One region of the Rossellomorea sp. KS-H15a genome, then DNA from elsewhere that is predicted to be linked to it. Evidence: riboswitches for the same ligand, from Rfam matches in the RefSeq annotation. Region 1 holds a riboswitch; each other region holds the start of a gene.
The links. A riboswitch is a leader RNA that binds a small molecule or an ion and turns the genes downstream of it on or off. The one in region 1 is predicted to bind cyclic di-GMP.
Positions count from the first base shown of each region.

Region 2: linked by a shared signal. The riboswitch ahead of M1J35_RS01515 (hypothetical protein) and the one ahead of M1J35_RS22755 (methyl-accepting chemotaxis protein) in region 1 are both predicted to bind cyclic di-GMP.
Region 3: linked by a shared signal. The riboswitch ahead of M1J35_RS03780 (EAL domain-containing protein) and the one ahead of M1J35_RS22755 (methyl-accepting chemotaxis protein) in region 1 are both predicted to bind cyclic di-GMP.
Region 4: linked by a shared signal. The riboswitch ahead of M1J35_RS00115 (hypothetical protein) and the one ahead of M1J35_RS22755 (methyl-accepting chemotaxis protein) in region 1 are both predicted to bind cyclic di-GMP.

Region 1 is NZ_CP096886.1:1,618,596-1,626,630, forward strand. It holds gene M1J35_RS08320 (bifunctional cytochrome P450/NADPH--P450 reductase) at 1-499, opposite strand, end outside; gene M1J35_RS08325 (TetR/AcrR family transcriptional regulator) at 581-1,156, opposite strand; gene M1J35_RS22690 (hypothetical protein) at 1,402-1,536, shown strand; gene M1J35_RS08330 (SDR family oxidoreductase) at 1,684-2,508, shown strand; cyclic di-GMP riboswitch class II at 2,667-2,752, shown strand; gene M1J35_RS22755 (methyl-accepting chemotaxis protein) at 2,848-3,768, shown strand; gene hflX (GTPase HflX) at 4,357-5,616, shown strand; gene M1J35_RS08350 (PLL family lectin) at 5,727-6,797, shown strand; gene M1J35_RS08355 (GNAT family N-acetyltransferase) at 6,900-7,430, shown strand; gene M1J35_RS08360 (alanine/glycine:cation symporter family protein) at 7,457-8,035, opposite strand, start outside.
Region 2 is NZ_CP096886.1:330,509-338,543, forward strand. It holds gene hutH (histidine ammonia-lyase) at 1-449, opposite strand, end outside; gene hutP (histidine utilization transcription antiterminator HutP) at 677-1,123, opposite strand; gene M1J35_RS01490 (hypothetical protein) at 1,346-1,828, opposite strand; gene M1J35_RS01495 (transposase) at 1,930-2,502, opposite strand; gene M1J35_RS01500 (hypothetical protein) at 2,650-2,838, opposite strand; gene M1J35_RS01505 (helix-turn-helix domain-containing protein) at 3,035-3,448, shown strand; gene M1J35_RS01510 (hypothetical protein) at 3,605-3,766, opposite strand; cyclic di-GMP riboswitch class I at 3,965-4,040, shown strand; gene M1J35_RS01515 (hypothetical protein) at 4,303-4,968, shown strand; gene M1J35_RS01520 (efflux RND transporter periplasmic adaptor subunit) at 4,992-6,227, shown strand; gene M1J35_RS01525 (hypothetical protein) at 6,270-6,512, opposite strand; gene M1J35_RS01530 (alkaline phosphatase) at 6,928-8,035, shown strand, end outside.
Region 3 is NZ_CP096886.1:746,784-754,818, forward strand. It holds gene M1J35_RS03760 (FUSC family protein) at 1-382, shown strand, start outside; gene M1J35_RS03765 (YqcI/YcgG family protein) at 536-1,231, shown strand; gene M1J35_RS03770 (DUF4097 domain-containing protein) at 1,268-2,131, opposite strand; gene M1J35_RS03775 (DNA-3-methyladenine glycosylase) at 2,359-2,943, shown strand; cyclic di-GMP riboswitch class II at 3,048-3,128, shown strand; gene M1J35_RS03780 (EAL domain-containing protein) at 3,201-3,911, shown strand; gene M1J35_RS03785 (ABC transporter permease subunit) at 4,042-6,021, shown strand; gene M1J35_RS03790 (helix-hairpin-helix domain-containing protein) at 6,036-6,497, shown strand; gene M1J35_RS03795 (divergent polysaccharide deacetylase family protein) at 6,660-7,418, shown strand; gene M1J35_RS03800 ((S)-benzoin forming benzil reductase) at 7,530-8,035, shown strand, end outside.
Region 4 is NZ_CP096886.1:21,937-29,971, forward strand. It holds gene M1J35_RS00095 (DUF302 domain-containing protein) at 78-458, opposite strand; gene M1J35_RS00100 (redoxin domain-containing protein) at 542-1,123, opposite strand; gene M1J35_RS00105 (hypothetical protein) at 1,116-1,727, opposite strand; gene M1J35_RS00110 (class I SAM-dependent methyltransferase) at 1,743-2,321, opposite strand; gene M1J35_RS00115 (hypothetical protein) at 2,532-2,777, opposite strand; cyclic di-GMP riboswitch class I at 2,895-2,983, opposite strand; gene M1J35_RS00120 (murein hydrolase activator EnvC family protein) at 3,155-4,513, opposite strand; gene ftsX (permease-like cell division protein FtsX) at 4,553-5,437, opposite strand; gene ftsE (cell division ATP-binding protein FtsE) at 5,427-6,113, opposite strand; gene cccB (cytochrome c551) at 6,684-6,998, opposite strand; gene M1J35_RS00140 (YitT family protein) at 7,081-7,953, opposite strand.

The DNA of each region.
Region 1 (8,035 bases):
AGCTGTTAAAACGGTAATTGAAACCACAGAGGCCGATGGTATCCAGGGTCAGACGGGTCATATCCTCGGGGACGTCGATTTCATCTGCAGGGTTAAGACGTGCCCATTTTTGGATGAGCTGGGTGGCGAGATCCACCATCTTTGAGTGGTATCCTTTCATGGCCTGCTGGCTGAAACTTGGCAGCAGGATATTATGCGCCTTCTTCCAATTCATCTCTGTCGTTTCACTGGTGAAAAGTCCGTCTCCACCGAAGGCTCTCACTTTTTGCAGGGCCGGTCCGACTTTTTTATCAAAACGGGTTTCGTCGCATATTTCTTTTGCAAGGGACGCACTGGAAACAAAGGTGCTCATTCTGCCGGGAAACTGGAACTGATAGATGGGTCCCAGCTCCCTGGAAAGCTTCATAAATGATTGAAGGGGCTTTTCTTTATCGATTACGGGCAAATTCCCGAGTGGTCCATACGTTTTCGGTTGTGGGTATTGAGATTGTTGTGTCATGGTTCCTTCACCTCGTATTAAAGTTTGGTTGTTGCGGAATGAACGTTCATTCCGCTTGAGATATGAGAAACGAATCGCTTCTCACATATGTAATCGTACAGCGTCCCACATACTTTCCTCTACATCAGTAAGCATAGAGGTATCAGGCTCCAATTCTCCGATCCGGACAAGTCGCTGAAGTTCGAGAAAGGCACCATAAAGGATGGCGATCAAAGCCGTGGAAGGCAGATTCTTGATGATCTTCTTCTCTTTTCCAGAATCGAAGAAGCATTTAAATAGATTCAACAGTTCTTCGAAGCATGTGTGACTTTCCTCGTTGAGGAAGTGGGCGCTGCTGTGTGTCCTGATGAAGTAGAGCGCCTGGCTCTGTTCTTTTGTAAATTGAATCATCGATTGGAAAATATGATGAAATTGATTCCGTATCGACTTCTCATACGGGAAATCATTTTCCACTGTTTCAGTAAAAATTTTCACATATTCTTGAAAAATCGTATTCCCAAGGACTTCTTTATTTTCAAAATAGCGATAGATCGTTCCTGCTCCCACGCCTGCGGACGAGGCAATCATGGGAATCGTCGTGGCGTCATAACCCCGTTCTGCAAATAGAGCCAGTGAACTCGCTACAATGCTGTCCCGCTTATTTAATGCCATTGACATACCAATTCAGCCTTTCATAACGGTAATGCGGAATGAATGTTCATTCCAGTATAGTGTATACCCATGTGAAAGTGTTCTCAATCACACGAAATACCCATTATTTGTGAAGGTTTTGTTAAGACGGGGGTATGGCCCTTTTTTTCTTTTCTATTATAATTGCCGGTCCAACTCTATCATTTTTTCATAGAATAACCTTGTAAGAGAGCTCACTTACTAGAGTTATAAAAAGAAAGGGGGGATTTTAGATGTCTTTAGGACTTGTCACCTTTCTGATTGCCGTATTATTACTTGTTGCTTGGTTGTTGGTATCGATCTTGGCTCCAAACAGCAATCTGGTATCTGTGTTGAAAAACGCCGTTTGCAGTACTTTGGGATGTTAATCTAAGTTCTTTTAATAGGGACGGACCTCCAAATGCCTTTCATTCGAAGATGAAACAGGCCCTGTGGAGGTCCGTCCCTCTCTATGTTTACTATTTCACATAAGGGGAAAATACTATCCATGAGATATTTCAAGGAGGTATTACTTTATGAGAAGGCTAGAAGATAAGGTCGCGGTGATTACAGGAGCTGCCACTGGGATCGGGGCAGCGACTGCCAAAGTGTTCGCCCGTGAAGGTGCGACGGTGGTTTGTGCAGATATTAATGAAAAGGAAATGAATAAGACAGTCGATGGGATCAGAAGCGATGGTGGAAAGGCAGAAGCATTCCATCTCGATGTTTCCAGTGAGGAAAGTGTCACGTCGCTTGCTGAAAAGATAAAGGAGAAATTTGGTGTGATCGATGTCCTCTTTAACAACGCCGGGGTCGATGAACAGGGTGGTAAGGTGCATGAATATCCTGTGGAACTATTTGATCGGATCATCGCAGTCGATTTGCGAGGGACTTTTTTATGCAGCAAGTATCTAATCCCACTTATGCTTGAAAATGGCGGATCCATTATCAATACGGCGTCCATGTCCGGCCATGCGGCAGATCTGGACCGGTCTGGCTACAATGCGGCAAAGGGTGGAATCATCAACTTTACGAAAGCCATGGCCATTGATTATGCGAGACATGGCATCCGAGTGAATTCCCTCTCACCCGGAACAATCGAGACCCCACTGATTGACGATCTCGTCGGGAGCAAACAGGAAAAGATGGGTGAGGAATTCAGGGAGGCCAATAAGTGGATCACACCGATGGGCCGTTTGGGAAGACCGGAAGAAATGGCGACGGTGGCCCTGTTCCTCGCATCGGACGACAGCTCCTACGTGACAGGTGAAGACATCACAGCAGACGGAGGCATCATGGCTTACACTTGGCCGGGTAAAATGTTGATCGAGGAAGAAGAGTGGAGAAAGGGTACAGAATAATATGAGGGACGGACCTCCAATCTTACGGCAGCCTTTGCATCAAAGGTTGTATGTGGGGTGGGGGTCTTTTTTTGTTTGAATAACGGAAGAGAATTTATAAAATTCAGAGGATAATAGTTGTTAAATGGAGGTCTAACTAGTAGGATAGTCTTACAAATATATGAGTTGGAAGCGAAGATCATTCACTGGTGAAATGGGCGCTGTTTGTGAATAGGAGCGAGTGGCGCAACCGGCCAGCACATTGCCAAGCGGAGAGCCTCCATAAAACGACTACTATCTCTTTGGTACATATTTGTTTTGTCTCTACTAATTTTTTTGAGAAAGAGGAAGTGTTGCGAAGTGCTGAAAACCAAATCAAGAAATAGTACTCAAGTATTTAAGGAGTCTGCTATACTTGCAGCCATTGAAGAATCGCTTGCTATGATAGAATTCGATGGGAACGGAAATGTGCTCTGGGTGAATGGGAATTTTGCAAGGACGATGGAATATGATATAGAAGAAATGATTGGGATGCACCATCAGACATTTTGTACAACGGAGTTTGCCGGCAGTCTGGATTATAAGAAGTTGTGGCGGGATTTAAGGAATGGGAAAAGCTTTCAGGAGAAAATTCAGCGGGTCACGAAGACCGGGAAACTTCTTTGGTTGGAGGCTACATATACACCGGTATATAGTGAAGAAGGAAAACTTGAAGGTGTTGTAAAGATCGCGACGGATATTACAGAACGGGAAACAACGATTGGAAAGGTTGCCTCTGAATTACAGAAGATGTCTGAAGAGCTAAGTGAAAAAGCTGAGCAGGGGATAACAAGAAGTGAAGAAGCGGCTATTGCCACCGGGAAACTGGTCGAGGACTCAAATGAAAATATGAAAACCTTGGAGTCTCTTACTCTGCAGGCACATTCGATCGGGAATATTGTCAAGACGATCAGGGAGATTGCGACTCAAACCAATCTTCTTGCACTGAATGCCGCCATTGAAGCGGCACGTGCCGGAGAACATGGAAGAGGATTCAATGTGGTAGCAGGTGAAGTGAGAAAGCTTGCCACAAGGGTCCAGGATTCCATTCAGGAAGTGAACGCCCATGTGGAAGGAATCACAGGCGAAATCAAAAAAATCAATGAAGGAACAATCCGGTCACAATCAGGCATTTCAAACAACCAGGGCCTCAACGAACACGCCGTCCTGGCCTTCAAAGAAATCGGCCGTGCAGCCCGACGCCTCGACCTACAGGCGCGGGACTTCAAAGATATCCTGTAAGCTTGAGGGACGGACCTCCAATTTCCCCCGATCCGGTTGTGAATTCATCGGAAAAGGTGAAGGATTGGGGGTTCTTTTCTTTAGTCGGGTAACGTGGTGAGGGACGGACCTCAAAATATCCATTGGAGGATCCATAATTAATGGTTTTGGAGGTCCGTCCCTCAAACCATATCTTCCCATCCATCACGGGGTGTGGTAGAATGGGGGTAACTTATGAGAAATGGAGGTTTTCCTTTTGATTTTGATCAGACTACGTATCCGCAATTTGAACGCTTAATTGAATATGTTCAAAGGCTCTGCCTGTGTGCAGGGTAAATGGGATTGGTCTGACTATTTTTAAAGGAATTCTTCATTTAACGTGAAATGAAGGTGAAGGGAGTGCGCATGGCACTCTCTTAAAAATAGAATTGAATACGTACCGAGAGGCGCTATAGTGTGTTTTTTTATTGAAAAACATGCAGGGGGAAAATGCGGTCTTCTTCTTGCGCCATTGGTATATTCAAATCCATTTACAAAAAGCACAGGCGGAGGCCTGTGTTTTTTTCTGCACCATATGACCAAAATAAACAAACAGGAAGTGACTATGTAATGGAAGAAAGATTAAAAGCGATCGCCATAGGCGTTAATACGAAGGATAAAAACAATGACTTTGAGTATTCGATGTTAGAGTTGAAAGGATTGGCCGATGCCAGGCAAATCGATGTCGTGGGGGAACTGACTCAGAACCTGCCCCGGCCGAATCATGTGCATTATATCGGAAAAGGGAAGATTGACGAACTGCTGCCGCTCATAGAAGAGTGGGAAGCGGATGTTCTGATTACAAACGATGAACTTGCGCCTTCTCAGATCCGGGTCCTCGAAGAAAAGCTTGATGTCCGGGTGATGGACAGAACGATGCTGATTCTCGATATCTTTGCAGAACGGGCGAAAACCCGTGAAGCTCAGTTGCAAGTCGAGGTGGCACAGCTGCAATACATGCTTCCCCGTCTGGTTGGACGCAGGGAATCACTGGGCCGTCAAGGTGGCGGGTCGGGACTTGCCAACCGTGGAGCCGGTGAAACGAAGCTAGAGCTTGACCGCCGCCGGATCGAAGAAAAAATAACGGCCTTGAATAAAGAACTGGATTCACTGGTCGACCTGAGAACCACGCAGCGGAAACAGCGTAAAAAGAGTGAAATCCCCGTCGTTTCCCTGGTCGGGTACACGAATGCGGGTAAATCGACGACCATGAATGCATTTGTCGAAACCTTCCATCCGAATGAGAACAAGCAGGTATTCGAGAAGGATATGTTATTTGCGACCCTGGAAACATCGGTCAGAAACATCACCTTACCGGACAAAAAGGAATTTCTTCTGACAGATACGGTAGGGTTCGTAAACAAACTCCCCCATCAGCTGGTCAAGGCATTCCGTTCCACCCTTGAAGAGGTGGTCGAAGCGGATCTCATTGTTCATGTGGTGGATTATTCAGATCCTCATTACGAGAAATTGATGAAGGTGACGGATCAAACCCTTGATGAACTTGGGACCGGCGACATTCCAATCATTTATGCATTCAACAAGGCTGAATTGGTTGATGAGGAAGTGCCGAGAGTAGAGAAGGACCGCATCTATTTTTCCGCGAAAAATCGAATCGGGATCGACGAGCTCCTTCAAGTCGTAAAAAGCTATATTTTTAAAGACTATAAACGGTGTCAGATGTTGATTCCGTTTGATAAGGGGCAATTGATATCGTATTTTAATGAGAATGCCACTGTGTTAGAAACGGAATATGAAGAAAATGGAACGAAGCTGACCCTGGAATGCAAGACGAGTGATGCTGAGAGATTTAAAGAATATATCATCTGAGTGATATGAACCTTCACCACCTGTGGTGTGAGGGTTCTTTTTTTGAGGGGAGATGGACATACTCCAATATCTGGGCTTCTGCATACAGTAAGCTTTAGGAGGGATGCAGTATGTTTTTTCAACGACGCTATCCGGTTTATCCAACAGCGTATGAGTGTTACCCGTTTGGAGCAGAAGTGAGAAACGATTATGAAGATATGTTCTTACCACATACTTATCCGCAATACATTCCACAGTATGATTACTATCCGCAGAATCACCCTTATCAGGGATATATCCAAGAGCCTGTCTACACCACGGATCCATTTGACTCCCGGGCCAATTGGAGGGAATGGGAGGATCTTGGTGCACCGCCGCGTGGGATGAAGGGTTCACCTGCCGTTGCATCCTGGCAGGCCAACCGGCTGGATACGTTTGTCAGAAGTGAAAACGACAGAATGTATCATAAATGGTGGGACGGTTCGCGATGGAGTAATTGGGAAGACCTCGGAGCCCCGAGAAGAGGGCTGAAGAGTTCGCCTGCTGCTGTATCATGGGGGCCGAATCGGATCGATACCTTTGTCAGAGGGAACCGAGATATCCTTTTTCACAAATGGTGGGACGGCAGAAGCTGGAGTGAATGGGAAGACCTTGGAGGGCCTCCACGTGGCTTCAAGGGAGATCCGGCAGTGTCATCCTGGTCAGCCAATCGGCTGGATGTGTTCGTCCAAGGATACGACAATAATCTTTGGCATAAATGGTGGGACGGACGGAACTGGAGTCAATGGGAGAACCTTGGCGCACCAAGGGGCGGCCTGAGGGATTCACCGGGTGCCGTATCCTGGGGACCAAATCGGATCGATTGCTTTATACGTGGAAACAATGACCGGATGTGGCATAAGTGGTGGAACGGTTCAAGATGGAGTAATTGGGAAGATCTCGGATCGCCTCCTCGTGGATTCGAAGGGGCTCCGGCAGCCTCTTCATGGGCAACCAATCGAATCGACACCTTCGTCCGTGGAGACAACAACACTATGTGGCACAAATGGTGGAACGGTTCCCGTTGGAGCAACTGGGAGGATCTTGGTGCACCGCGTGGAGGCGTACGTTCATCACCGGGAGTCGTTTCCTGGGGACCAAACCGGGTGGACGCCTTTGCCAGAGGAAGAAATGACCATATGTGGCATAAGTGGTATGCCTGATGAATGGAACCATCCCTATGTGTGAAGAGGGATGGTTTTTTTTATGCCTGGAAATTAAGACTATGTTATGATTTGGTAAAACAAGGAAGGGAGCGGTTTACCATGGTAGAAGAGATTCTAGATATCAGACTAGCGAAAAAGGAAGATTTTGAAGAAGTGTTGGAGTTATTGGTGAATGCAGCAGGATGGTTACGTTCTAAAGGAACGACGCAGTGGGATTATTACCTGACTGATCTTGAAGGAAACAAAGAAGAAGTCATGGCTTCCATTGAAAATGACTCCACCTATATCGTAGAACAGGATGGAAAGGCGATTGGCACCCTGACACTTGAATCGGCACCGAATGAGTGGGATATGGATATTTGGGGAAAGGCAGCAGGGGAAGATGTTGCATACTTACATAGATTGGCGGTTCACAGAAATTTTGCGGGAAAAGGGGTTGGGACAAGCCTTTTGGATTGGGCTGAAAATGCTATGAGAGCGTCCGGTAAAAAAAGCATCCGCTTCGATTGCATCGCAGACAATGAGGGGCTGAACCGCTATTACCAAAAACGGTATCCGTTAAAGGAAGTCATCAATATCCATGGCCGCCATTGTAAATATGAAGTTCCACTAATGAAAAAACCGTTGTGATGACGTTATCACAACGGGTTTTTAGTTTAACTGGCTTTTCTTTTAGGCTGAGCTTCCATCATCGGCATGTATTCGTTGAAATAATGATTTGTCTCCGAAACGATGACTTTATAGAGTAATAGTAAGGCAATCAGGTTCGGAATCATCATCAAGGCATTGGACATGTCGGCAAAGGCCCAAACCAGGTCTAGATTCGCGACTGCACCAAGTCCGGTGGCAAAAATGTAAATAAGCCTGTAGGAATTGGCAAAGCGGTAATTCGTGATATATTCGAAGCATTTCTCTCCGTACATATACCATCCGACAATCGTGGAGAATCCAAAGAAGATGACGGAGAAGGATACAATATACTCTCCGACTACACCAAGAGCATGTCCAAACGCGGCGCTCGTCAATGCCCCTCCATCAAGGCTTGGTGCGTGCTCGACACCTGATATCGCTCCGCCTGTCGGATCCCAGAAACCTGTGATCAAGAGAACGAGACCGGTCATCGTACACACGACAATCGTGACGATGAATGTTCCTGTCATGGCGACAAGAGCCTGCTTGACCGGATGATCCGTTTTCGCATTACCGGCAATCAGTGCTGCCGTACCAAGACCTGC
Region 2 (8,035 bases), 1.3 Mb from region 1:
TGGGAAAGAGGTGCTAAGTCTCCGCTTGCTCCAAGTGATCCCTGCTGCGGGATCACCGGGTGGATTCCTTTATTCAGGAACTCAGCAAGACGCTCTACGATGACCGGTCTGACGCCGGAATACCCTTTTAACAAAGCGTTACATCTCAACAGGAGCATCGCCCGTGATACGTTCTCCGGAAACGGATCCCCCACTCCGCACGCATGGGAATGAATCAGGTTCAACTGGAGCTCCTCCACATCATCCGCATCGATCAACACATCACTGAACTTCCCAAAGCCCGTGTTGATCCCATACACCACGCGCTTCTCCTTCACAATCCTCTCAACTGCCTCGCGACTCTTCCTCACCCGCTCCATACTCAGCGGCGAAAGCTCCACAGGCTCCTTCCCATAAATGACCCTCTTCGCCTCATCCAAACTCAAACTACAACCCGTCAACTCTACCATGTTGGTTCACTCCTTCTATTTAGGGACGGACCTCAGAAAACATGCTATTTTCGGTTCATTCCCATTGTTATTTGCTGTTATTCCTCGTATTTTCTCTTTAACGCTTTAACTTGATGAGGGACGGACCTCTTGGCTCACGTTCCCACACAAAAAGGAGGCTCGACCAAAGACAGACTTCTGCCTTTGGTCGAGCCTCCTTTCAACTAATATCTCTAGGCTCTCATTATTTAAATGTGATTGATTCCAAGTCCGATCGTTTCGTGCTCCAACCCCTTAATGGGCGCACCAATCGTTCCATATAACGCGACGGCAATCCATTCGCCTTCCTCTTCACTTTCATACGGAGTCCCTCTCACAACGGAGAAGCGCAAGCCCACCGTCCGCAGGATCTCTCCCAATTGGGTCTGACCGCGGGTGACCCCTGTCAGTGCTTCCATGATCGCGTGATACAAAGCATGCATCTCCCGGTACAGATCTTCCCGGACCAGGTCACTCCGCTTCGCCGCTGTTTCTATCGCGGCCACGATTTTCTGGCTGTCCATCGATCCGATCTTACCGGTGCAGTAACTCCAATTCAGCTCATTGAAATGACGGTTCCACTCTTCCTCTTCCCTGTCTAACAGGAGAAGGAGCATGGCGTTCTTTCCGATACGAGTATGATCTGTCTTATTCAAGTGGCATTCGCACCTTACGTGAAAATTCTAAAAATACTAATAACTACTATTATTGTATGGTCTGATTCATAAGAGGTCAACGAAAAAAACGGTGATTTTAGAAACTTAGAGAGGTAGTTTGGTAGCGTGGTAAAGGGTTTTTGAAGGATTATGACAGGAGGGCTAGTGGAGGTCCGTCCCTCAAAAAAAGACGTACCTGTTCAGGTTCGCCTCATTCCTCCTTTACTCTTCTTGTTTTTTTCCTTTTCCTTTGAATACCTGGGGATTGTTCATAAGATAGGTGACGGTTCCGTCATCGGATTTCAGGCTTAAGTAGGATAGGATATCCTGCTTGTCTTCGCTGGTGATCGGGCCGTCTACAGGGTATAGGGGCAAGATATTCAGTTGCTCTGTTCCCTCCCGCTTTTCGAGTACGATCTTGCAATCCTTTGGTGTGTTGTCGCCTATCCGGACGAATTTGAACGGGATGGAGTGGCTCCGGTCGACGGGAACGGCAAACAATGTCGTGAACCCGACTGTTTCAAGAATCTTATCCGAGTACATGATGCTCTCAAGCGCATGAGAAAATCCCGGCGGACGATTCACCACGACCAATTTATTGTAATAATGCTGCCCTTGAAAAACGACTAAATGTTTTCTTGTTTTCTTGACGATTCTCTTGGAAACGTGAAAATCCTCCAATATTAAAAGAAATTCTTTACTCATACTTTCCTCCTCCTCAGAATAGGAATTTTGTCCTACTGTTTATGAATTTCGACACCAATATTCAAAACCCTCTATATTTTTCCAAAAATATTTTACTTTTTTCATTTTTTAATTGGGTTTTCATATGGTTCTTCGTGTTGTACTTCTTTCTCTACATATTCCTTATATCGACTTATTTGTGGTGCGGGAAAATAATTGAGCGTGCGTTCCTTGGAAAGCAAGGGGTTATCAATGGAATGGATGTAAAAAGGATAACTGCTCCAGGGGTATGTCTCGGGGTGGATGGTGAGTTTCGCTTCAACAGGATTGTGGTGGATATACCTGCTCGCTTTAATGAAATACGATGGCGTATCAATCTTGGTCGATCCATACCGCCCTTGGAACACATGACCGACATAATCATATTTCTTGTTGAAATAAACGGCGTAGCGGGTATGGAGGATACGGATGAATCTCTCAAGTGGAACTTCGTGGGTTTCAAGCAGCAGATGGATGTGGTTGGACATCAAACAGTAGGCGTGGGTGGTGAATGGGTACTTTTCTTTCGTTTCCTGCAAATACGTTATATACTTCCTGCGGTCTTCATCATCATGAAACAGATCCTGCTTACGGTTCCCCCTCGCCGTCACATGATAAGTCGTTCCCGGACTCCAATTCCGAGGCGTTCGAACCATATCATCACTCCTTCTCTTAAATCTCATATTCTTACACTAAACCTATTCGACACAAATACGTAAAATCCTCTTTTTTATTGAGGGACGGACCTCCATTCATTCACGAAACTCTGTGAACGAAATGGGTAGAGAGGTCCGTCCCTCCTTCTATCTCTCTCTTCTGTGGCCGTCAAGGTTGGTGATGCTGTTATGTGTGTAGTAGATGACTCGCTGTTTTCCAAGATGTTTCGTACTGAATATCAGATTCGACTCCGGTTTCATCTGGATCCATGTGATGACTCTCTTTTCGCCCCTCGTTGAAAGATTGGCCACTCTCCCTCTTGGTTGTTCCCCCATTCCATCTCCACCTTTTCCCCCAATTCGACAAAATTACAATTATATTTACATTTTAATACGTTTTACTGTAATTTTGTATACCTTTTCCAAATTATCTCGAATCGTAATCAAAATAACGATTTCAAAACGTGTAATTTCCTAATACCTCTACATAAAAGCTTTATCTTGAAGAAAAAAGGGATAGTCGGTGAAAACAATGGAGCTACATGTAGAATTACAGCATTACGGCAATGATGTATTGGAGCTTACCCAGAGAGAAGCCGCCCTTCGCCTGAATATCAGTCAGGGCGCACTATCAAACTATGAAACTGGTGCAAGGGACATCCCTTACAAGATGCTGCTTACCTTTAAGGAAGTCTATAAAATCCCGACCCATGAAATGAACCGGATCATGTATGGCGAGGAAAGCGACAGCCTTGGACAGAGTCACGATCCCATGATTCTGAGAGAAACCTTTGAAGACGAAGAAACAAAAGAAATCCTGAAAACCCTCGGGGAGCATCCCAAATTCAAGCGAACCCTGTCATCCCTCTCCTACTTCACAGACAAGCGCAAAGAAAAATTCATCGCACACGTCAACCACTTTTATCAGACGATGAAGGGCTGGTAGAATCCTGTGGGAGGGACGGACCTCACTATCCGCAACTTAAACCCTGTTATACCGGGATTTCCGCTCCCATCTCCTCATAAAAGCGAGGTCCGTCCCTCTATATGTTGAGACAGGTCCCTCCACCAAAAAAAGCGCCTAGATTCCCGGGTTGGGGGTCTAGAGCGCTTTTTGGTTTGCATCTATGGTGTATCCTGATTGGAGTTCTTGTTTGAGCCAGTGAATCATTGTGTTGGTGTCCATGTTTCCTTGTTGACCTTTGTCGAACGCTTTTTGGATCACGTTCAGAATATGCTGATCGCCGTTCACATTTCCTTTCAAAATGACAACCTCCTACATCATTAAACAGTTTATATCACTTTATTACACTATTAGACGGTTTTTCAAACATCAATTTTATGCTATATTACCAGAAAAAACCACTAAATGGAAGATAAAATTTATTGAGAATTATCTTAAAAAATGACTATATACCTATTCAACTACTCTACCCTCTTGTCGATATAATAGTGGTATGGTCTTGAAAAGTGGCAAAATCATCGAAAGGTGATGACGCAAAGCTAAAGGGGCTATTACATGCCAGCCAGCTACCAAACCAAGGAGGGATTATTTTGTCGTTTTTGACACCCGAAGAAATAGTAGTGAAAAAGAAAGCTCGAAAAATGTGGATGTACATAGGTTTATTTGTTTTTACTGTCGCGCTTATAGCGGGCACAACATTTTTAACGTACAACATGTAAAAGCGTCCTGAGGCGCTTTTTTAATTTTATAAACTTTCATTCTACAATTTATGGAAAGTTTCGGGGTTTTTCGATAGAATAAGAGAAGTAATCTAAACTAGTTGGAGGCAACCATATATGCATAAAGAAGTTAAACTCATCCGGGGATTAAGACAACCATCCTACTTCTTTTATCAATTGAAAGAAACGGAAGTATTAAGAGGATATAAACAAAAGATATTCCTTGTTTTCCTATTGTCTGCCCTTGTCTTTGGCCTCATATCTTCCTTTGGAATCGGAATGGATCCTCTATCAAAGGAACTGACGAAACTTTCACCTTTCACATTCGAGATGGAAAAGTTCTTATTTTTATTAGGTAGAATCATTTCTGGAATATTATATGCGGCGGTGATCCTGTTTGTACCAGCCCTGATTTTCTGGACGATTTCAGACGAAGGGGAATATCGCAAGCTCGTCATCACGCAAAGCCTAGTTCTTATCATTTTATTAATTGAAAGACTAACGTACATTCCTTTATCCATTTTCCTTTCACTTGATTGGTTCTCATCGCCTCTATCACTCGGAGTCATCGCTCAATACATAACCGCTAAACCATGGGTCATCTATTTCCTGGGCTGTTTCTCCCTCTTTAAGATATGGGTTTTCTATATTCAATATAAAGGAGTCAAGAGACTCACCCAGCAAAAAAACTGGCTCATCTGGCTCGTGATTTTATTAACAAATCTACTATTCTGGGCTGCTACTGCATTTCTGGCATTCCTGGATTTATCCACTCTAATCTAACTATTTAAAGGCTGTGAACAATCATGCATAAACGAACCATAATATACACCACCCTCACTGTGTCGCTCCTTTTTATAGGTGCCAATACCTATCTCATTGAAAAAGCGGACAGTAAAGTCGACCGGGAGGTCCGCGTCGCCGAATGGGAACCCGTCAACAAAGGGTCTCTCGCCAAAGAAATGCCGAAAGCAGGAGTCGTCGCTTCCGAAGAAGAAAACTACATCTATTTTAACGATGAATTCGGTTCCTTCAAAAAATTCCTCGTCAAGGAAGGGGATCAGATCAAATCGGGAACTCCCCTCTATGAATACGAAGTAACCGATCAATCTCAGCAAAAGAGCGTACTGGAATCAGAAGCTGATCAGCTCGAAGACGAGATCGACAGCATCGAAGATAATATTTCCGACCTGAAGCGACTGGAATCATCCCTTCCATCAGGCTCAACGGATGATAAAGAAATACCGATCGACGCCAGTGCCCTTCAATCGGAATATGATCTGAAAAAAGAGATTGCCGCAAAAGAATTGGAAATCGATCGCCTTGAAAGCCAAATCGACAATCTTGAGCGCCAAATCAAGGATATCGAATCATACGAAACGACCCTGACCGTCCAAAGCAGCGTGGACGGAACCATTAAGGACCTTTCCCATGCGATCGACAATCCATTGATCACGATCGCATCGCAGTCCACCGTCGTCACAACCGAACTGACGGAAAAAGAAATCGTCAAAGTCGATGAAAACATGAGCGCAACCGTTCAATCGGATGTTGAGAAAAAGACCCAAAAAGGAATCGTTACCCGGGTAGCAACCTTGCCAAAGAACGATCCTCACATCCAAACCGACAGTCTGTACCCTGTAGAAATCAAACTGCAGGACACAAAAAACGAACTGCTTCCAGGACACCATGTCTTCCTATCCATCATCACGGATGAAGTAAAGGGCGCATTTGTGGTCCCAATGACGGCTGTTGAAAAAGATGGGGAATACAAATACATTTGGATTTTAACACCAAAAGGAACCGTCGAAAAACGAAAAGTCGAAACCGGACTTACAGTGGGCGGACAGCAGCAAATCAAATCCGGAGTAAAAGCAGGGGAATACTATATCGTCTATCCTGACGAGATCCCGGCCCTTCAAAAAGATGCTGCATTCATCACAGCCCTTGATTGGGATAAAGTGAAACTCAGGGATTTGAAGAAATTCGATCGTCCAACGATCCTCGAGAATTTATTGTTGGGGATTTTGGAACGGAAATAAAATGACAAAAAACCAAGAATGCCTCTGCATTCTTGGTTTTTTTCAACTTCCATCATCCATTTTCATTCTTTCATCCCAAAGAAAGAATATGACCGAACAGCATACTGCAGGCAATGAGATTCCAGGATAAATAAAGTAGGTCAACGCTCCAAATCCAATATGTATAAGTCCCGACACCCACCTGCGATTCCTCAAAACCTTCATGGAAATGCCCTCCGCCACCAACGAAGCAGGCAAACCATACACAAAGTTTCCGAGCAGACTAAGTAAAAACACCACTACCATAGATAGGAGATAATCACCCTCAACCATATAAGCATTCCCTCTAAAAAGAGACACGACAAAGTAAAAAATGAATAACCCAATGGTAAAACAGATGGAGGTATATATGGCTGCTTTGACTTTACGGAAGTTATCTTTGGAAATTATCCCCCTAATGCCAGGAAACATAAAGATTACAAACACTACCCCTAGTAATGTTACTGCCTCAAAGGAAGTGTGCGAAACTACCAAAATGGTCACAACCACCATCAGTGTAAAAATTAAGATACTATTCTTTTTAAACACGTCTTTCCACAAACCTTTTTATTTTCATTGTACAACAGATAAAAAGATCGCGAAAACCCCCTTTCCTATACATACTCCTCCCCCACCAACAAATACTATACCCACATTAAATGAAAAGGAGCCCGAATCCACCATGAAAACAATCAAACAGCTAACCATCCTCCTATCACTCCTAACCCTCACCATACCCGCCCCCTCTACAACCGCCGCCACCCCACCCCACAAAAACGTCATCCTCATGATCATGGACGGCACCAACTCCGACATCCTCACCCTGTCCCGCTGGTATCGAGGGACGGACCTCAAGCTCGATACCATTCTCAGAGGCGGTGTCCGGACCTATTCCGCCCAGTCCGCCATCACCGATTCCGCTGCAGCAGGTTCCGCCATGGCGACAGGGGTGAAGACGAAAGCCGATTATATAGGAATGAATCCCGAAAGACGGCCCGTTCTGACCGTCCTCGAAGGCGCCAAGCTGTCCGGCTACAAGACCGGTATCGTCTCCACCTCCCCCATCCAGCACGCCACCCCCGCTGCGTTCACGTCCCATGTCTTGAACCGGGATGAATTCGGTGATATCGGTGAACAGCAGGTGTACCAAGGACTGGATGTCGTTCTGGGCGGAGGCGGAGCATGGCTAAAGCCGCAAACCAAGAAGCCCACCAAAGACGATGACGGCATGCTGAAAACAAAGCAGGTCAGCCGTGAAGACGGAGAAAACCTCTTTAAATTGATCCATTCTTCAGGCTATGAGTTGGTTCGGAAGAGGGACGGACTTCTAAGGGGTGCGATCTCACCAAAGCTATGGGGGGTGTTTGCTGATGAGGATATCTCTTATGAACTGGACCGTCCTCATCTGAATCCCGATGAGCCTTCCCTTGCAGAGATGACCCGTGCAGCCATTGAAAGGCTTTCTCAAAGTAAAAAGGGATTCTTCCTCATGGTCGAAGGCAGCAAGGTGGACTGGGCCGCTCACAAGAACGATCCTGTCGGCATGATCAGTGAAGTATTGAGCTTTGACGATGCAGTCAGTGAAGCCCTTGATTTTGCCCGGAAGGATGGGAACACCATGGTTGTGGCCGTGACCGATCACGGAAACAGCGGACTGACACTTGGGAATCACGGGACGAACGGTGATTATAAAAGTCTGCCAGCCGATCGATTCATCAAACCTTTGAAGAAAGCCAGGCTTACCGTCAAGGGAGCGACCTCCCAGATGAAGAAGAATCGTTCGAATTTAA
Region 3 (8,035 bases), 870 kb from region 1:
AAGACCCGGATCTTTGACAAGGTCGGGAGTCGGGCGCTGGATCACTGTGGTGACGGCCATTAATTATTACGCAAAGCATCTGCTTGCTTCCTCCCATCGAAAGGTGCCGGCAACGGTTTCCGAGGAGCTCAGCAGTGCGTTTTCAGAAACGGAAGAAAAAATCTCTCAAAACATCGAGACGCTTCGGCAATTGTTAAAAGAACAGGGAAGTGCTCCCGTCATGTGGGATTTAAGCCCGGAGCGGGAAAGAATTGAAACTCAGGCTCCAAGCTGGCGTAAGTCCCAGGTGGACCTTATTCACCATTTCTACTATGTGTGGAGGATCAATCAATCGATCGTGGCACTTGGAGTGGAATTAGGGGCAGAAGTAAAGAAAGGGTAAAGCGGATTTCGCTTTCCCTTTTTTTATTTGGCCATGAGGTGTTTTTTGTCAGTAATTGTTTTATCCTGTCACAATTCGGGAAGAGCATACCATCGACATAAATGTGAGGTGGAAGAATTGACAACGAACAGTTTACTACTGACAAAAGAAGATATGACAAACCCTGAGATTGTCCCTCAATGGGTTATAGAAGAATATAAGAATTTTCATGAGGTTGTAACTGACCGCACTTTCCCTTGTTACTTCGGGATGACCGGAGAGAAAAAGGGGGAGCTTCGGTATTCCTATATCAGTCATGACAATTGGGAGCATCTTCCCCAAACGATTCAGGAGTTCATCGACTTGTTTGATGTACCCGAAGGAGAACGCTTGATCCGTCACGGTTTCTTTTTATTTGTGGAGCCTGAAAGGGAGAAGAGGTCCGTCCCTCATTACAGAGATTATTTCTGGAGGATCCTGCAGTTTCTCCATGGTGAGGATAAGGAGGATTGGCCGGAAGATTATCCAGAGGACCCTGATCACCATTTGTGGGCTTTTTCCTTTGCAGGGGAACCTTTCTTCGTGTTTGGGAATGCCCCTGCCTACAAGCAGCGAAAGACGAGGGATCTTGGGAATAGCTTAGTACTGGGATTTCAGCCAAGAAGGATTTTTGAAGGCTTGGAGGGTACCTCCAAGGGGGGAATCATGTCCAGGGAAAAAGTAAGAGAGCGGGTCGAAAAATGGGACGGCTTACCGAAGCATCCTAATATCAGTCATTATGGGGATCCCGAACACCGTGAGTGGAAGCAGTATTTTATTGGGGACGATGTGGAACCGATTGAAGGGAGATGTCCATTCCATCATAAATAATGTAAAAGAGTGCCGGGGTGTTCCCGGCACTCTTCTTTAGTAGATATCTACATTTCCACTGGACACTGAAACATCAATGGTATTTTTCCCGGAGCCTGAGACCCCTGAAATATCCCCGTCTTCTACCTTTTGATTTTTTAGAGGAAGATTGCAGGAAATATCCCCGCTGCTCGCCTGCCCCTTCAGTTTAAAGCTTGCTTTCTCCGGTAGATCAAGCTCCACTCCCCCTGAGCTGACATCGAATGTCATGTCTCCCTTTAAGGAGTCCATGGTGACCGTTAATTCCCCTGAGGATAAGTCGCCTTCAAGGGGACCTTCAAAGTTTGATAATTCTACATCCCCCGAACTGATATCCACTCTTCCATCCTTTGTAGTGAGACCGCTTGCGACCAGGTCCCCTGAAGAGCCATCATGTTCGAACACATTTGTCTCGATGTTTTTAAGCTGCATATTCCCAGATCCCATGTCAATGGACAGTTCATCGAGCTTCCATTTCTTTGAATCAGATTCTCCAGCCATCACAAAATTGCCGGCGCCAATATCGATTTCCATGCTGTTACTATATTCTTTCGGAACATAGACCGTAACGTTTGATTTGCGGTTGAATCCAATCCATTGATACCATTTATGCTTGACCGCTACGTCAATCGTTTCTCCGTTCACCGCCAATGTCATTGTCCCTTTTCCCTCTATATCGACCTGTACTTCATTCTTGTCAGTTGGTATGACTTCTGTGTCGCTGTTTTCCAAGTCCAGGTCGATATGTTTGATATTATTCGTGACTTCAATCCGTTCTCCTGACTGACTTTCTTTTGCAAACAGTGATGTATTGTCATTTAGGATGACATAGAGCGTCCCCAATGCAAGCAGTGCAATCATGACGGCAAATGCGTTTTTCATTTCAATCCCTCGCTTTGGTTTGATTTTCCAATTGATACATTTATTTTAATGCAGTGGAGAGACTACGACAATGAGCCATAGGATTATTTTTGAATGGGACCAGAGGCGTAGGGTTGCCGGAATTGAAATATCGAGGCGTGGAATCTACTACAATCGTGGATGCTTGATTTAAATAGGCAAAGGTAGGGTACAAATAGATTAGACAATGCAGATAAGGAAGTGAAATCATGGAAGGAACACCTATGCCCCCAACCTTTTACGAGCAGCCGACGCTGGAGCTTGCCAAAGCTCTGTTGGGGTGCGTGTTAGTGAAAGAAACCGAAGAAGGGATCGCTTCAGGTTATATTGTAGAAACAGAAGCCTATATGGGGCCGATCGACAGGGCCGCCCACAGTTACGGAAACAGGCGCACAAAGCGGACGGAAGTGATGTTCCATGAAGCTGGCCGCATTTATACATACGTCATGCATACTCACTGCCTCGTAAACGTAGTGAGCGGAGAAAGGGAGAAGCCTGAAGCGATCCTCATCAGAGCCGTAGAGCCTCTTCATGGACAGGAGCTTATGGAAGCGAGGCGCCCCGGTCATGTGAAGAAGAATTGGACCAATGGGCCGGGAAAGTTGACGAAGGCTCTGGGCATTACCATGGAGGATTATGGGGGGAGTTATTTACAACCGCCGCTCATGATTACAGAAGGGTATCAACCTGAAAACATTTCCGCCGGGAAACGAATTGGGATTGATAACACAGGGGAAGCCAGGGATTATCCATGGAGATTCTGGGTTAGTGGCAATCCATTTGTTTCAAGATAGTCTTTCTTTATGAATTTTCAAATAATTTATGGAAAATACACCCCATAAGTACTAGTTATGTGGTATATTTTTCTTATAAGACAAATATCTTTATAAGCTGACCATTCGACTGGGGGCTTTGAACCTAAATGATAGATGGGCGCTTACATTTAGGGGAGCCAGTAGCGCAACCGACCACATGCGAACGCGGATAATGCGTTTTTGTGTGGTTTTTTTGTGGGTAAGACCAAAAACTAAAGAGAGAGTATAGGGGTCCTATGAACATCTTTACTATTTTCCAAGACGACTTTATCTACCATGATTTTCAGCCATTATATGATATGGGTGAACATCGAACCCTCTATGCTTATGAGGGTCTTTTGCGAAATAAGTATAATGAAAATCCCGAAAGTGTATTTCAATCGGCCATGAAGGCCAATATCTTGTACAAACTGGATACGTTGTCCATTTCAAAGGCACTTGAAAGTTTTTCGGAAAACGGGATCGGGGACTGTAAACTGTTTCTCAATATTTATATCACCACGATTTTGCACCCGAGCTTTCACACCTATTTTTCCGATCTTATGGACCGCCATTCTGACATGAAGGGCCGTCTTGTGCTTGAAATTAATGAGTCCAGTGCGGAAGAGCTTTGGCAGAATCCGTTGTTGAAAGAGTCTTTGAAGGAACTGAAGCAATATGGTGTCTGGTATGCGATTGATGATTTCGGGCAGGGGACGTCTTCCATCAAGAAATCCATTGAATATGAACCGGAAATCATCAAGCTTGACCGCTATTTCGCCATGAATTTGGCACAGGATGAAAAGAAACAGCGGTTCCTCTCTTTTTTCAGCCAATTCTACGGAAGTGATACGTTGATTGTGTTAGAGGGGATCGAAACAAAACAGGATATGCAGGTGGCAAGGGAAATCGGGATAACGATTGGACAGGGCTTTTATTTAGGAAAGCCGAGCCGGTTATTGGCTTAGAAGGTGAGAGTGACTCTGACATAGCGGGGTCACTCTTTTTGTTACCGAATTGTCAGATTTGAAATAAAATTGAAAAATTTTAACATTTCTATTAAACTGAGGAAAAAGAGAATAAAAGGGGATTCAATATATGAAATATCTCAAGTTTCCAATCAGGTTCATCTTTTATTATATTCTCGGTCTAATTGGGATCCTGGCCGTGAGTATTGCCCCGGAAGTGTTCAAGGAAAGAGGGCTGTATAATGTTGTTGGCTACTTGGAGGAGTTCATCAAGTTCATCTTTGTTTTCATGGATGGGGCCAATTGGAGTTATTCATATAAAGGGATTACCGTCAATTTCCTCGATATGCTTTGGGGACCATACCTGTATTCACTGCAGATTATTGGGGGAGCATTGGGCATAGGGCTTGGTATTGCCTTTATTCTTACCGTTTTCACCGTCTTTTTACCCCGACCGATCACATCGGTTCTTAAGAAAGCATTGAATCTCTTGGAGACGGTGCCTGATTTAATGTTTGCGTTCATGCTCCAGTTGATGATTGTCTATGTATTTAAATATTTCGGTGTGGAACTGATGAATTTTACCGAGTTCGGGGAGGAGAAGATCTTTCTTGCCCCGATGATTACGCTGTCGATCATCCCGATGATCTCTTTTTTCCGGATCCTCATTTTCATTATGGAAGAAGAGTTATTGAAGCCTCACATTGAATTTGCCCAGAGTAAGGGGATGTCGAAAGGGCGGATCCTCTTTTCACATGTTTTGAAAAATATCTCACCAAGTCTTTTCTATCATGGAAAGCTGATCATTTGGGGGATGCTATCGAGTTTATTCATCATTGAAACCATTTTTAACATGAGAGGAATCACCTATTATATCATACAGGATTTCAGGCCGATGGTCATTGCGATCTCATTGATTATGATCTACACCCCTTTTTTCATCGTGTACCAAGGTGTTTACCTGTGGATCAATCATGAGAGCAGTGAGGATCACGCGAAATATAAACGGGATAAAACGAAATGGACTGAATGGAAGATATGGGGCTTTCTATCGACCATACGCAGGCTGTGGTGGCAGCATATGCATAATGGCAAATTCGCCACCGGGTTCACGGTGATATTTGGTTTGATCGCGGTCAGCTTCCTTTATTCAACATTGAAAGAAGAGCCCATCAAACAAATTCAATTTATGAAAAATGATGAGGGACGGATCATCAGTGCCCCTCCTCATAAACCATTTGGGGACATGATTCTGGGATCGGATTTCTTCGGTTACAGTATTCTCGATCAGCTTATTGTGGGGGCGAAGTATACCCTGTTGTTTGCTTTAATTGTTGCTTCCCTGCGGGTGGTCGGGGGATTCTATCTTGGTATCGCCTATCATTTCCACTTGAAAGAAAGCAGGAAGAACTGGCTTGACCGCATGGTGGATTCGATTCACTTTCTTCCTTTAAGTCTTATCGCTTATCTCTTATTAAGACCGGTCCTTTGGGGGTTGCCTGTGTTGGGGTGGGATCACTCGATCTTTGAAAGATTGGTGTTCGAAGCCGTTGTCTTAACGATCCTTGTGCTGCCGTTGACCACTGTGTTAATCGGGAATGAACTGAAATTAATAGGGAAGCAGGATTTTGTCCTGTCTGCGAAGCTCCTTGGTGGAAGCAACAAGCACCTGCTTTGGACGCATCTCTTCCCTCACCTGGCTCCAAGGCTGTTTATTATATGGGGACAGCAATTCATCCAGACGCTTCTTATCCTTGTGCATCTCGGATTATTTCATCTATTCCTGGGAGGGACGATCATAACAGGCGGACTGGTTCCGGATCCCCCAAAGTCAGGAACATTTGAATGGTCGGGACTGATCAGTTCCACGAAGAATTCCCTTATGACAGGCAAGTACTGGATTGTCATTGCACCACTCGTTGCCTTCATGATCGCGATCATCGCCATGCAGCTGATTGTTCAGGGCGTGAAGGAAATCCAGCAGACGAAAGTCGGGGTGCTGGTGAACGATAAACCAATCAAGACGAAACGCAAAACTGTTAAAAAGAAAACGAACCGTCCGGCGGTGGAAGACTTCCAACTTGTCCGCCAGCAAACCTTTAAAGGATAAGGAGGAGACGAAAGGTGAGCAGAAAAAGCCCTAAACTTCCATTGACTGATCAGGAGAGGTCAGCCCTCCGTAAAGCAAAGATACGACTTGGGGATCTGAATGAATGTTCTCCTGAACTTCTCCGTGAGAAACTGAACATCACGATGGAAAGATCCCGTTACTTAGTCGGCATGTCTATATTTCAACAGATCCCTTCTATTGGACCCAATATGGCCCACAATGTTGTAGAGGATCTTGGATTTTATACCTTTGAAGAAATCAAGGGAGAGAAGGGGGAAGATCTTATCATCGACTTAGAGAAGAAGTACGGTGTTTGGATGGACCCATGCGTGGAAGACTCACTCAGATGTGTCGTCCACCACGCCAATCACCCTGAAAGCAGCAAGAACTGGTGGGACTTCACAACACAAAGAAAAACATATCGCCAAACCCACGGCTACCCTAAAGACCGTCCCACCAAAGCCTGGGATCAATAGGTCCGTTCCTCCTGAATTCCAAGCCAGGAAGCGTATTTACGCTTCCCGGCTTTCTTTTTTGCTGATTTTTGAGGGGACCTCCATTCGTATATCCTCCTTAAAATGGACATCCTAAAGAAAAAGGAGTGATGCCATATGAGAACCCTTGTTATCTGTTTACTTATGACTTTTTCCATACAGATGTCCGTTTCAGCAAGAAACATCCTTCCTCTTCCGGCACATCAGAATGAACTTGCGATTGTGATCGATGATTTAGGAAACGACATGAAAGGGACGGAGGAAATTCTGAGCCTTCCCGTCACGTTGACGATTGCGGTCATGCCTTTTCTCCCAACGACCAAGGCAGATGCGGAAAAAGCCCATAAAAATGGACATGAGGTCATCGTCCACCTACCCATGGAACCGATGTCAGGGAAAGCGAGCTGGCTCGGACCGGGGGCCATCACGACCTCCCTATCCGATGAAGAAATCAGGAAGAGAGTGGAGCAAGCCCTGGAAGAGGTTCCTTATGCAGTAGGAGTCAATCATCATATGGGCTCGAAGGCCACCGCTGATGAGCGGGTCATGAGGATTGTCCTCGGCATATGCAAGGAAAGGGGGTTATTTTATCTGGATAGTAAAACAACAGGAAAGAGTGTCATTCCGAAGCTTGCAAAGGAAATGGGCGTCCCATACCTAGAAAACGAATTATTCTTTGATGATATCTACACCATTCAACACATCGGGAAGCAGGCGAGACTCCTTTCAAAGGCATTGGATCGTGATGATGCAACCATCGCGATCGGGCATGTGGGGGTTACAGGCATGAAGGTTGCCACCATGTTAAAAGAATTTCTTCCCCTTTATGAGAAAAAAGCGTCGATCGTACCACTATCCGACCTCATACCGGAATATCATTTGATTGATGAGAGCATGCCTTGATGGTGTGCTTTTTCACAAATATTAGTAAAAATTCGGTTAACTTGATGCTTAATTTTTTGAGGAAAGGAAACTCTCCTTTATAATCAGTATGTAAGAAGGAGATGATTCGAAATGGATTATGCAATCGTGACAGGAGCAACAAGGGGATTAGGGGAGTCCGTCGCCAGGCTCTTTATTGAAAAAGGCATCGGTATTCTCAATATATCCCGTTCGGATAATGACAGCTTACAAAAGCTTGCACGGGAAAAAGAAGTGTCGTATGAATTCTTTCCCTGTGATCTATCTCAATCGGGACAAACAGAAGCGGTGTTCCGCGAAGTAGGGGCAAAGGTATTTGGATCTGGAGCCAAGAAGATATATGTCGTTCAAAATGCAGGCGTGGTGACACCGATCAATACGTCGGGTGAAGTGGAAAATGAAGCAATGGAAACGAGTGTCCACGTCAATCTACTTTCACCTATGATCGCCACCAATGAATTGCTCAAGGCAGCAAAAGGCTCTGAATCGAAGATGATCATGGTCAACATCAGTTCAGGAGCGGGAAGTCGTCCCGTTTATGGCTGGAGTACGTATTGTGCGACTAAGGCGGGAGTCAATATGCTGACTGAAACGGTCAG
Region 4 (8,035 bases), 1.6 Mb from region 1:
TTCAGAAGATTGTGAGGAGTATGAGGTTCTGGATAAAGAAAAAGAACCCATCGCTTTAGGGCAACAGGTTCTCATCGTCAGACGTTTTCTAAACACCCGATCAGGCGATTTTCGATATCCAACGCCAATCGCTTCAATTCATCGTTATCTACCATTTCAATCAGCTTGCTTGGCTTTGCCATCCCGATCTTAGTCGTTCCCTTTTCGGTGTATACCGTCACTTTACAAGGCAGGAAATAGCTGACGAGCATGCTTTCTTCCAGCACCTTTTTCGCTTCGTGGGGATTACATACTTCCAGGACAACGACTTCTTCGTTAAAATCCAGCCCTTTATCCTGAAGCTTTGCGGCCAGGTCAAGATTCCACAGAACCCCGAAGCTTTCTTCTTTCAAGGCTGCCTCTACTGCTGATACGGCATCCTTCACATTCATTGAAACTTCTTTTGTGTAGTGGAACATTTTGATCCTCCTTTTTGAGTCATGGTTACTTATACCTCATAGCGTATAAAACGAAACGTCTTCTTAAAGGTCCGTCCCTCCCATTATTCCATGCCTCCGACCATTTTACCCATCATTTCTTCGTTCATGGGGCCGACGATTTTGTGCTGGATGAGGCCGTTTGTGTCGATCATGTAAGTGGTCGGGATCGTGAATGCCCGGTACTCGTCTCCGATATCCCCTTTTTCATCCATGAGAATGGGGAAAGTGAGTTCATAGCCGTCGACAAATTGCTGGACTGCCTTCTCCCCATCATCCTGTGAGGTCAAGTTGACAGCAAGGATTTCGACACTTTCTTTTTTCGCGTTTTTTTCGTAATACTGTTCCATATGGGGCATTTCCGCTTTACATGGCGGGCACCAGGTGGCCCAGAAATTCAGGATCACTTTCTTTCCCTGATAGTCGGAAAGCTTGACTTCTTCACCATCTAAAGTGGTCAAGGTAAAGTCCGGTGCACGATCCCCTTGGGTGAGCCCCTGCTTGGCATCAGTCAGATCCATGGACTCTTTGGCCAACTGGTCAGCCTCTTCTTTTGCCTTTTTTTCCTGTTGATCCTGAAACAAATTCACCAGGAAGATCCCGATCAGCAGGGCAACGATCGCCAGAGCAAAATTTCGTTTATTCAATGTTCGTTTTCCACCTTCCGTTGAAAAAGATAAGATAAACCATCACAATGAGATACGTCCAGGTGACAGTGGTAAACACAAAGCCTCCATAAATGGATTGGAATAGCAGCTGAATAAGGGTGAAAACGATCACCAATTGGATGGCCCAAGTATCGCTATCATTTTCTTTTTTCAGTAAAAATAAGATCAGTGCACCGTTGATGATGAATTGAGATACCCCTGCAAGAATATCAAATTGGAGCAAATGAAAGATAAGTTCAAAGAAAACGACTGTGCTCATCCAGGCAATGACCAGGTGAGACGTCCTACCCACCCTTTTAACGAAAATGAATAAAAGCACTGTCAGCAAGCCTAACCAATACCCCCACCTTCCACCATTGAAATAAAGGATCGTAATGGGATGTTCAATGACATTTTGAAAATCAACGAGAATGACACTCAGCTTCCAGATGACCAAAAAGTAAAAAACTCCATTTGAATACCAGTCGCTAGCCTTTCGATTCCAGAAGTAGAGGAAAAGAAAGGTCAAAATGAACGAGGCGATGATTGCTCCCCAGGTAGATGGGAATGTAAAGGTGCCTATGGTGTACCATCTTTCATCCATTCAGTTCTACACCTTTCATAGAGAAGTGTTTTTTTTCACGACGATATAGTAGACAGAAGGATGCAGATGCCCCACTGTTGTCTTGAATCCTGCTGAATTGAGCTGACGTTCAAGTTCCTCAGATGGTATACGTTCTTCTAAAGGAGGTCCCATTTCCGATTCCACCGCTTCCCAATCAAGAATCAACCAGATTCCATCGTCCTTCAGCATATCGTGAAGATCCTGAAAGACTTTGATCAGGTCCGGCACTTCATGTAAGACGAAGGCAGAAACGGCCCTATCCAATGTACTTTTGTTAAAGCTAAGGTATTCAAGAGACGACTTTACATACACGATATTATCTATGTTTTCTTCCCCAGCACGATGTTTAAGGTACTCAAGCATCTCCTGCTGCAGGTCTACCGCCTGGACCTTCGTCTCCACCTCTTTGGCAATCGGAAGGGTTAGATAGCCATTCCCGCAGCCTAGATCGGCAACGATATCCTCCTTCCTCAATTGAAGCAACTTTAATACATTATCCACTGGTAGGAGCTCTTGTCGTTCCGGGTCAAGGAGCTTTGAAGCTTTGTGATGTTCGAATAAGTGTCCGGTCATGACGTTTCCTCCGTTCGAAATATATACCCTATTATGTATTAGTATCTTAAATTTCCATCATTCAGGCAAGTGATTTACTCATAGTGTATCCCTTACCGTCATGATTACAGACGGTGATAGTGCTCTTTTCCCGGCAAAAAAGGATCCCTCTCTGAAGGATCCTTTCGTATACGACGTGAAAATATGCTACCCTGTGAAGGAATCTAAATCTTAAGCAGCTCTCAATCCTTCGAGGATGAGCATGAAGTATTTGACGGTATCTCCACCGCGTTGATTGATAATGTCAATGTCATGTAGAATCTTTTGTATCTCTTCGATTCCGACACATTCAATAAACATCTCACACACTTCTTCCGCAGAGTACTCACCAATATGAGTGTACTTCAATGCTGTGCGATTTCTTCTGCAGAAACTTCTTAATTGTCTTTTTATATCTGCTAACTCCAACATCATCATCCTTCGTACAGATTCAAATCCAACAAAAACGAACATTCCCAGAGAAAAAGCCCACCAAAAAGGCAGGCTGAATGATACTAGAAAAAGATTCGAATTAGTATTCATTGCTCCATTGTTTTCGGTAACCCGGCGATCATTATTTTAATAAAAATGGTAGACCCGTGGTTTTGCGTCCTAATCTTTCAATTAGTTTGCCTTTTTCGAAAAATCACTTGAATATTGCCATTATACTAGAAAAATAAGGATATGAAAACAGTCTTTCGTAAACAAGTTGTTGATTTACCAGTTAACAATCTTTACAAGTAGTTGGAAGAAAGAGTTCCTCCGCCTTCACTCAAAAAAGTCCCCCTTCAAAATAGAAGAGGGACTTTTAAAACTTAAAAGTTAATATATTGACGTGGGTTAACAGCATTAGCGTGTGACGCACTCCATGAACCTCTGTATAGTTCAAAGTGTAAATGCTGTCCGAAAGAGTAACCTGTGTTACCCATGTAACCGATTTTGTCACCTTTATTTACTGCTTGTCCAGTGCTCACTAATGAAGAAGACATGTGGGCATACACAGTGGTAAACATTTGACCGTTAATAGAGTGAGTGATGTACACTACGTTACCGTAGCTTGAGCTGTAATGGCTCTTGATGACATAACCATCTGCTGCTGCAGAGATTGGAACACTTCCACGTGCCGCAATGTCTGTACCGTAGTGGAAACGTCGCTCACCATTTAAGACATCCCAACCAAAGTTGGTTGTGATTGTTCCACGTGCTGGTGCTGTCCATGCTCCTGCACTTACAGGGGCACTTGGAGCTGTTTCTTCAGGAGCTACTGATGCTGATGAAGACCCGCCGCTGCTGCTTGCTGTCGCCTGCTGTTGTGCTGCTGCACGCTTCGCCGCTTCCGCTTCTGCCTGGCGCTTACGTTCGATTTCACGCTGACGGGCTAATTCTGCCAGACGTGCTTGCTCAGCCTGGATTTCACCTTCAAGCTGATGTTCCATTTTTGAAAGTTCATCGGACTCTTTCTCAAGATCGGCTTTTTCTACTTTTAATGAAGCCTGTTGAGCTTCCAGCTGCTTAAATAATTCAGCTTTTTTAGCCTTTTGACTATCAAGGTCTTTCTTCAACGATTCCAAGTTTGCTTTAGACGATTCTAGATCAGCAAGCTCCTTTTCCACTTCCGCTTGCTTCTTCTCTAATTCCTCTTGATCACGTTTCTGTTCGTCCATGATCTTTTTGTCTGCACTTACAATGGTATTCACTGCTGTGACACGGTTGATGAAGTCTCCGAAGCTTTCCGCTCCTAGTAATACGTCTAGATAATTGGCAGAGCCGCCTTTTTCCTGAATGGCACGAGCACGTTCCTTCAGAAGTTCATTTCGCTCTTCAATCTTCTTCTTTAACTCTTCAATATCCGCTTTAAGTTTATTGATCTTTGCTGTTGTTTCATCAATTTCTTTTGTTTTTTCTGCAATCTTTGTTTCTGTATCTTTTAATTTCGTACTGATTTCGGCAATCTGTGATTCAAGGTCTTTTTGTTTATTGATCGTTTGGTCGATTTGAGAATTTTTTTCACTAATCTTGCCATTGATCTCTTCTTTTTTAGATGAAACGTCGTCCTGCTGTTTCTTCAAGTCCTCCACGGAGGAGTTAGCGCTAGCAGTGGTTGCTAACGTTGGTAGACTTCCGATTGTTAATGCTGCTGCAATAGATAATGATATGAAATACTTCTTGTTCAAGCGGCATGCTCCTTTCAGCTTCTATCAACCTATCAAATTTTACACTTTTAAGAATTTACGCACAGACATAAAGCTTCCCCAAGCCCCGATCAGGCAACCCATTAATAGAATTAATCCGTTTACTTGATAGATAAAGGGGGTAAAATCTAATATCTGAATAAAATTGTTTTGTAGTTTTGGTTTAATAAATCCATAGGCATAGTAGTAACCTGTTGAGACAAGAGCGATCGGGATAATAGAACCTAAAATTCCAAGCCATAAACCTTCTAATATGAATGGCCAGCGTACAAACCAGTTGGTTGCACCCACGAGTTTCATTATCTCGATTTCCCTTCTTCGGGCGACAATGGTAATTTTGATTGTATTTGAAATGAGGAACATTGCCGTGAACAACAGACCGATGATCAATACAAGTCCAACATTCCGACTCATTTCCAGTACATTGAATAGTTTTTCAATCTTCGCTTCCCCGTAAAGGGCTTCATTGACACCATCAAATTTGCTGATTTGACCTGCGATTTTCCCGGTGTCCCTTGGATTGTCTGCTTTTACGATAAACACATCATATAATGGGTTATCTTGTTCAAACAATCTGAAATCGTCTCCCAGATCCTTGACGAGGTTTTGAAGTTCTTCTTCTTTGGAAGAATACTCAACCGATTCCACACCACTTATGTTTTGTATCTTCTTTTCTATTTGTTCGGTTTGGGATTTTTCAGTCCCAATTTCGAGTAAGACCCGTACTTCAACGTCTTTCTCAATATCGGTTGCTACCTTATTCATGTTTAGCATTAAGACGATGAACACACCAACAAGTAGTAGTGTCACGGTAACGGCACTCACTGATGCAAATGTCATCCAGCCGTTACGACCAATGCTTTTGAAGCTTTCTCTAAGGTGGCGGCCATACGTTCTAGCTTTCATAACCGTAATCACCTCGCTGTTCGTCCCGGACAATCCGGCCATTTTCAATGGCGATTACCCGATGCTTGATTGTATTCACGATTTCCCGGTTATGCGTAGCCATGATCACCGTGGTTCCACGGTTGCTGATTTCTTCAAATATGTTCATGATATCCCATGATGTTTCGGGATCAAGGTTTCCTGTAGGTTCGTCGGCGATTACCAACTTCGGGGTATTCACGATGGATCGAGCAATCGATACACGTTGTTGTTCCCCACCGGAAAGCTCATTCGGCAGCATTCTTGCTTTATGCTTTAACCCTACCAGGTCCAGTACTTCCATGACTCTTTTCTTAATCTGCTTTGGATGTTCTTCTATCACTTCAAGTGCGAAGGCAATGTTTTCATAGATTGTCAGCGATGGTAGCAGCTTGAAATCCTGGAATACAACCCCCACGTTTCTTCTTAAGTATGGAACTCTACTATTTTTCAGTTTTGCGAGATTGATACCATTTACAACGATATCTCCTTTGGAAGGACGTTCTTCGCGGTACATCATTTTAATAAAAGTAGACTTCCCGGCACCACTAGGCCCAACCACATACACAAACTCACCTTGCTTAATGTGGACGTTAAAGCCATTAGCAGCCATGACACCGTTGCTGTACTGCTTGTAGACGTCTTTCATTTCTATCATTTTCAAATCACCTAATTTGTATTATGTAGTTACCCTCTTGGCTGTTATCGACATATGTACACGGCACGTAACCAAAGTCGTCTTTATCACCGTTAGACAAAAAATGGTGAAAAACCTCGAATTACGCTTCCGAAAATTATTATAACATCTCTTTATAGTAAGTTAAGGAAAAAAATTATTACATTTACATTTCAGAACCTGAAAAAATGTGAATTTATTACCTGTTTTATTGTCGATTTTACCTATGTTCAGACCATTTTATAGTTATTTATACCTATTAACTGGTCCTAATACTACATACTTACATAAAAGGATACCATCATGATAAACGCTAAGATGATGGTAATCAGATTAAGTTACTAGGTTATAATTCTAGCTATTAGAGAGAATAACATTTGCGTGATTTCATGAGAAAAGGTTCTGTAACAAAGACTTAAAGAAGAATTGGGAAAAAACTGTGGATATCTATTTAGAGGAAGGCTTGTCTATAAAACAACCGCCTCGATTGGGTAACTTTAAGCAAATCTCGGCAAAAATAAAAGAAGAACCCATTGGATTCTTCTCCCGATTTTACTTCTTATTCGATAACCATTCTGCAACCGCTTCTGCTTCATCACCTTTGATGAGTCCAGGAGGCATTTGTCCTTTACCATTCTTAATGGTTTCAAGGATTTGATCTTTGCTTAGTTCTGCCCCGATATTTTTAAGGGCCGGCCCCATTCCGCCTTCAAGGTTCCCACCATGACAGCTGGAGCACTTATTATTTACGATTTTTTCAGGATCCATTCCGCCGGAGCTTGTTTCTGTACTGTCGCCGTCGTTACCACCGCAGGCTGCAAGTACCAATGAAGCGCCAAAAAGAACACCTAGCAGCTTTTTCTTCATTTTTATCCCCCTAAGGAAAACATATTTCAGAGTCACGGATCAGTTGTCAGGTCCGTCCCTCTCTTACATAATTATACCAGGTTTAAACCCGTTTGAAACCTTCCCCCAATACTTCTGAAGCGTCCATAGTTACGACGAATGCTGAAGGGTCAATGGTTTTGACCAGTTGTTTCAGTTTTGTGAATTCTGTCTGGTCCACGACACACATGAGGATCGGGCGCTCGTCATCCGTATAACCCCCGTATGCTGATAGTTTTGTCACTCCACGGTCGATTTTATTCAGAATTCCTTCACGAACTTCTTCCTGGCGATTGGTAATGATCAGCGCCATTTTCGATCTGCTTATTCCTACCTGGACGAGATCGATGGTTTTACTTGTTACATATAAACCGATCAAAGCATATAATCCACGTTCGATATCGTAGACGATGGCTGCAGAAAGGACGATCATCCCGTCTATTAGGGCAACACAGGTTCCCAAGGACAGACCTGTGAACTTATTGACGATCTGGGCGGCAAGGTCCGTCCCTCCCGTAGAAGCCCTTCCACGAAATACGATCCCTAACCCAAGTCCTACCCCGATACCTCCGAAAAGGGCTCCAAGCAGGGGATCCTCCGTCCATGGTTTCCAGTCTTCGGTCAAGAATACGACTAGTGGTAAAAACACCGTACCAATGGCTGTCTTGACTCCGAATTGAAGACCCAGGAAGATCAGTCCTGCTATGAATAATGGTATATTGAATGCCCACTGAACGTATGCGGGCTTCCAGTCAAACAATCCATTCAAAATCGTAGATATCCCACTTACTCCTCCTGAAGCGACCTCATTCGGTAGTAAGAATACATTAAACGCTATGGCTACAATCGTTGAACCGAACACTACAAACAAATACTCTAACAACTTCTCTTTCCGTGGATTAACTACCTGCTCACGACGCCTTTCCTTCAAACCCATCCAGTACGACTCCTTTAACCTATGTATTAATAGTATGAGTACAAACGCTTTCTTTGATGCACCACTCCTCGAGGGACGGACC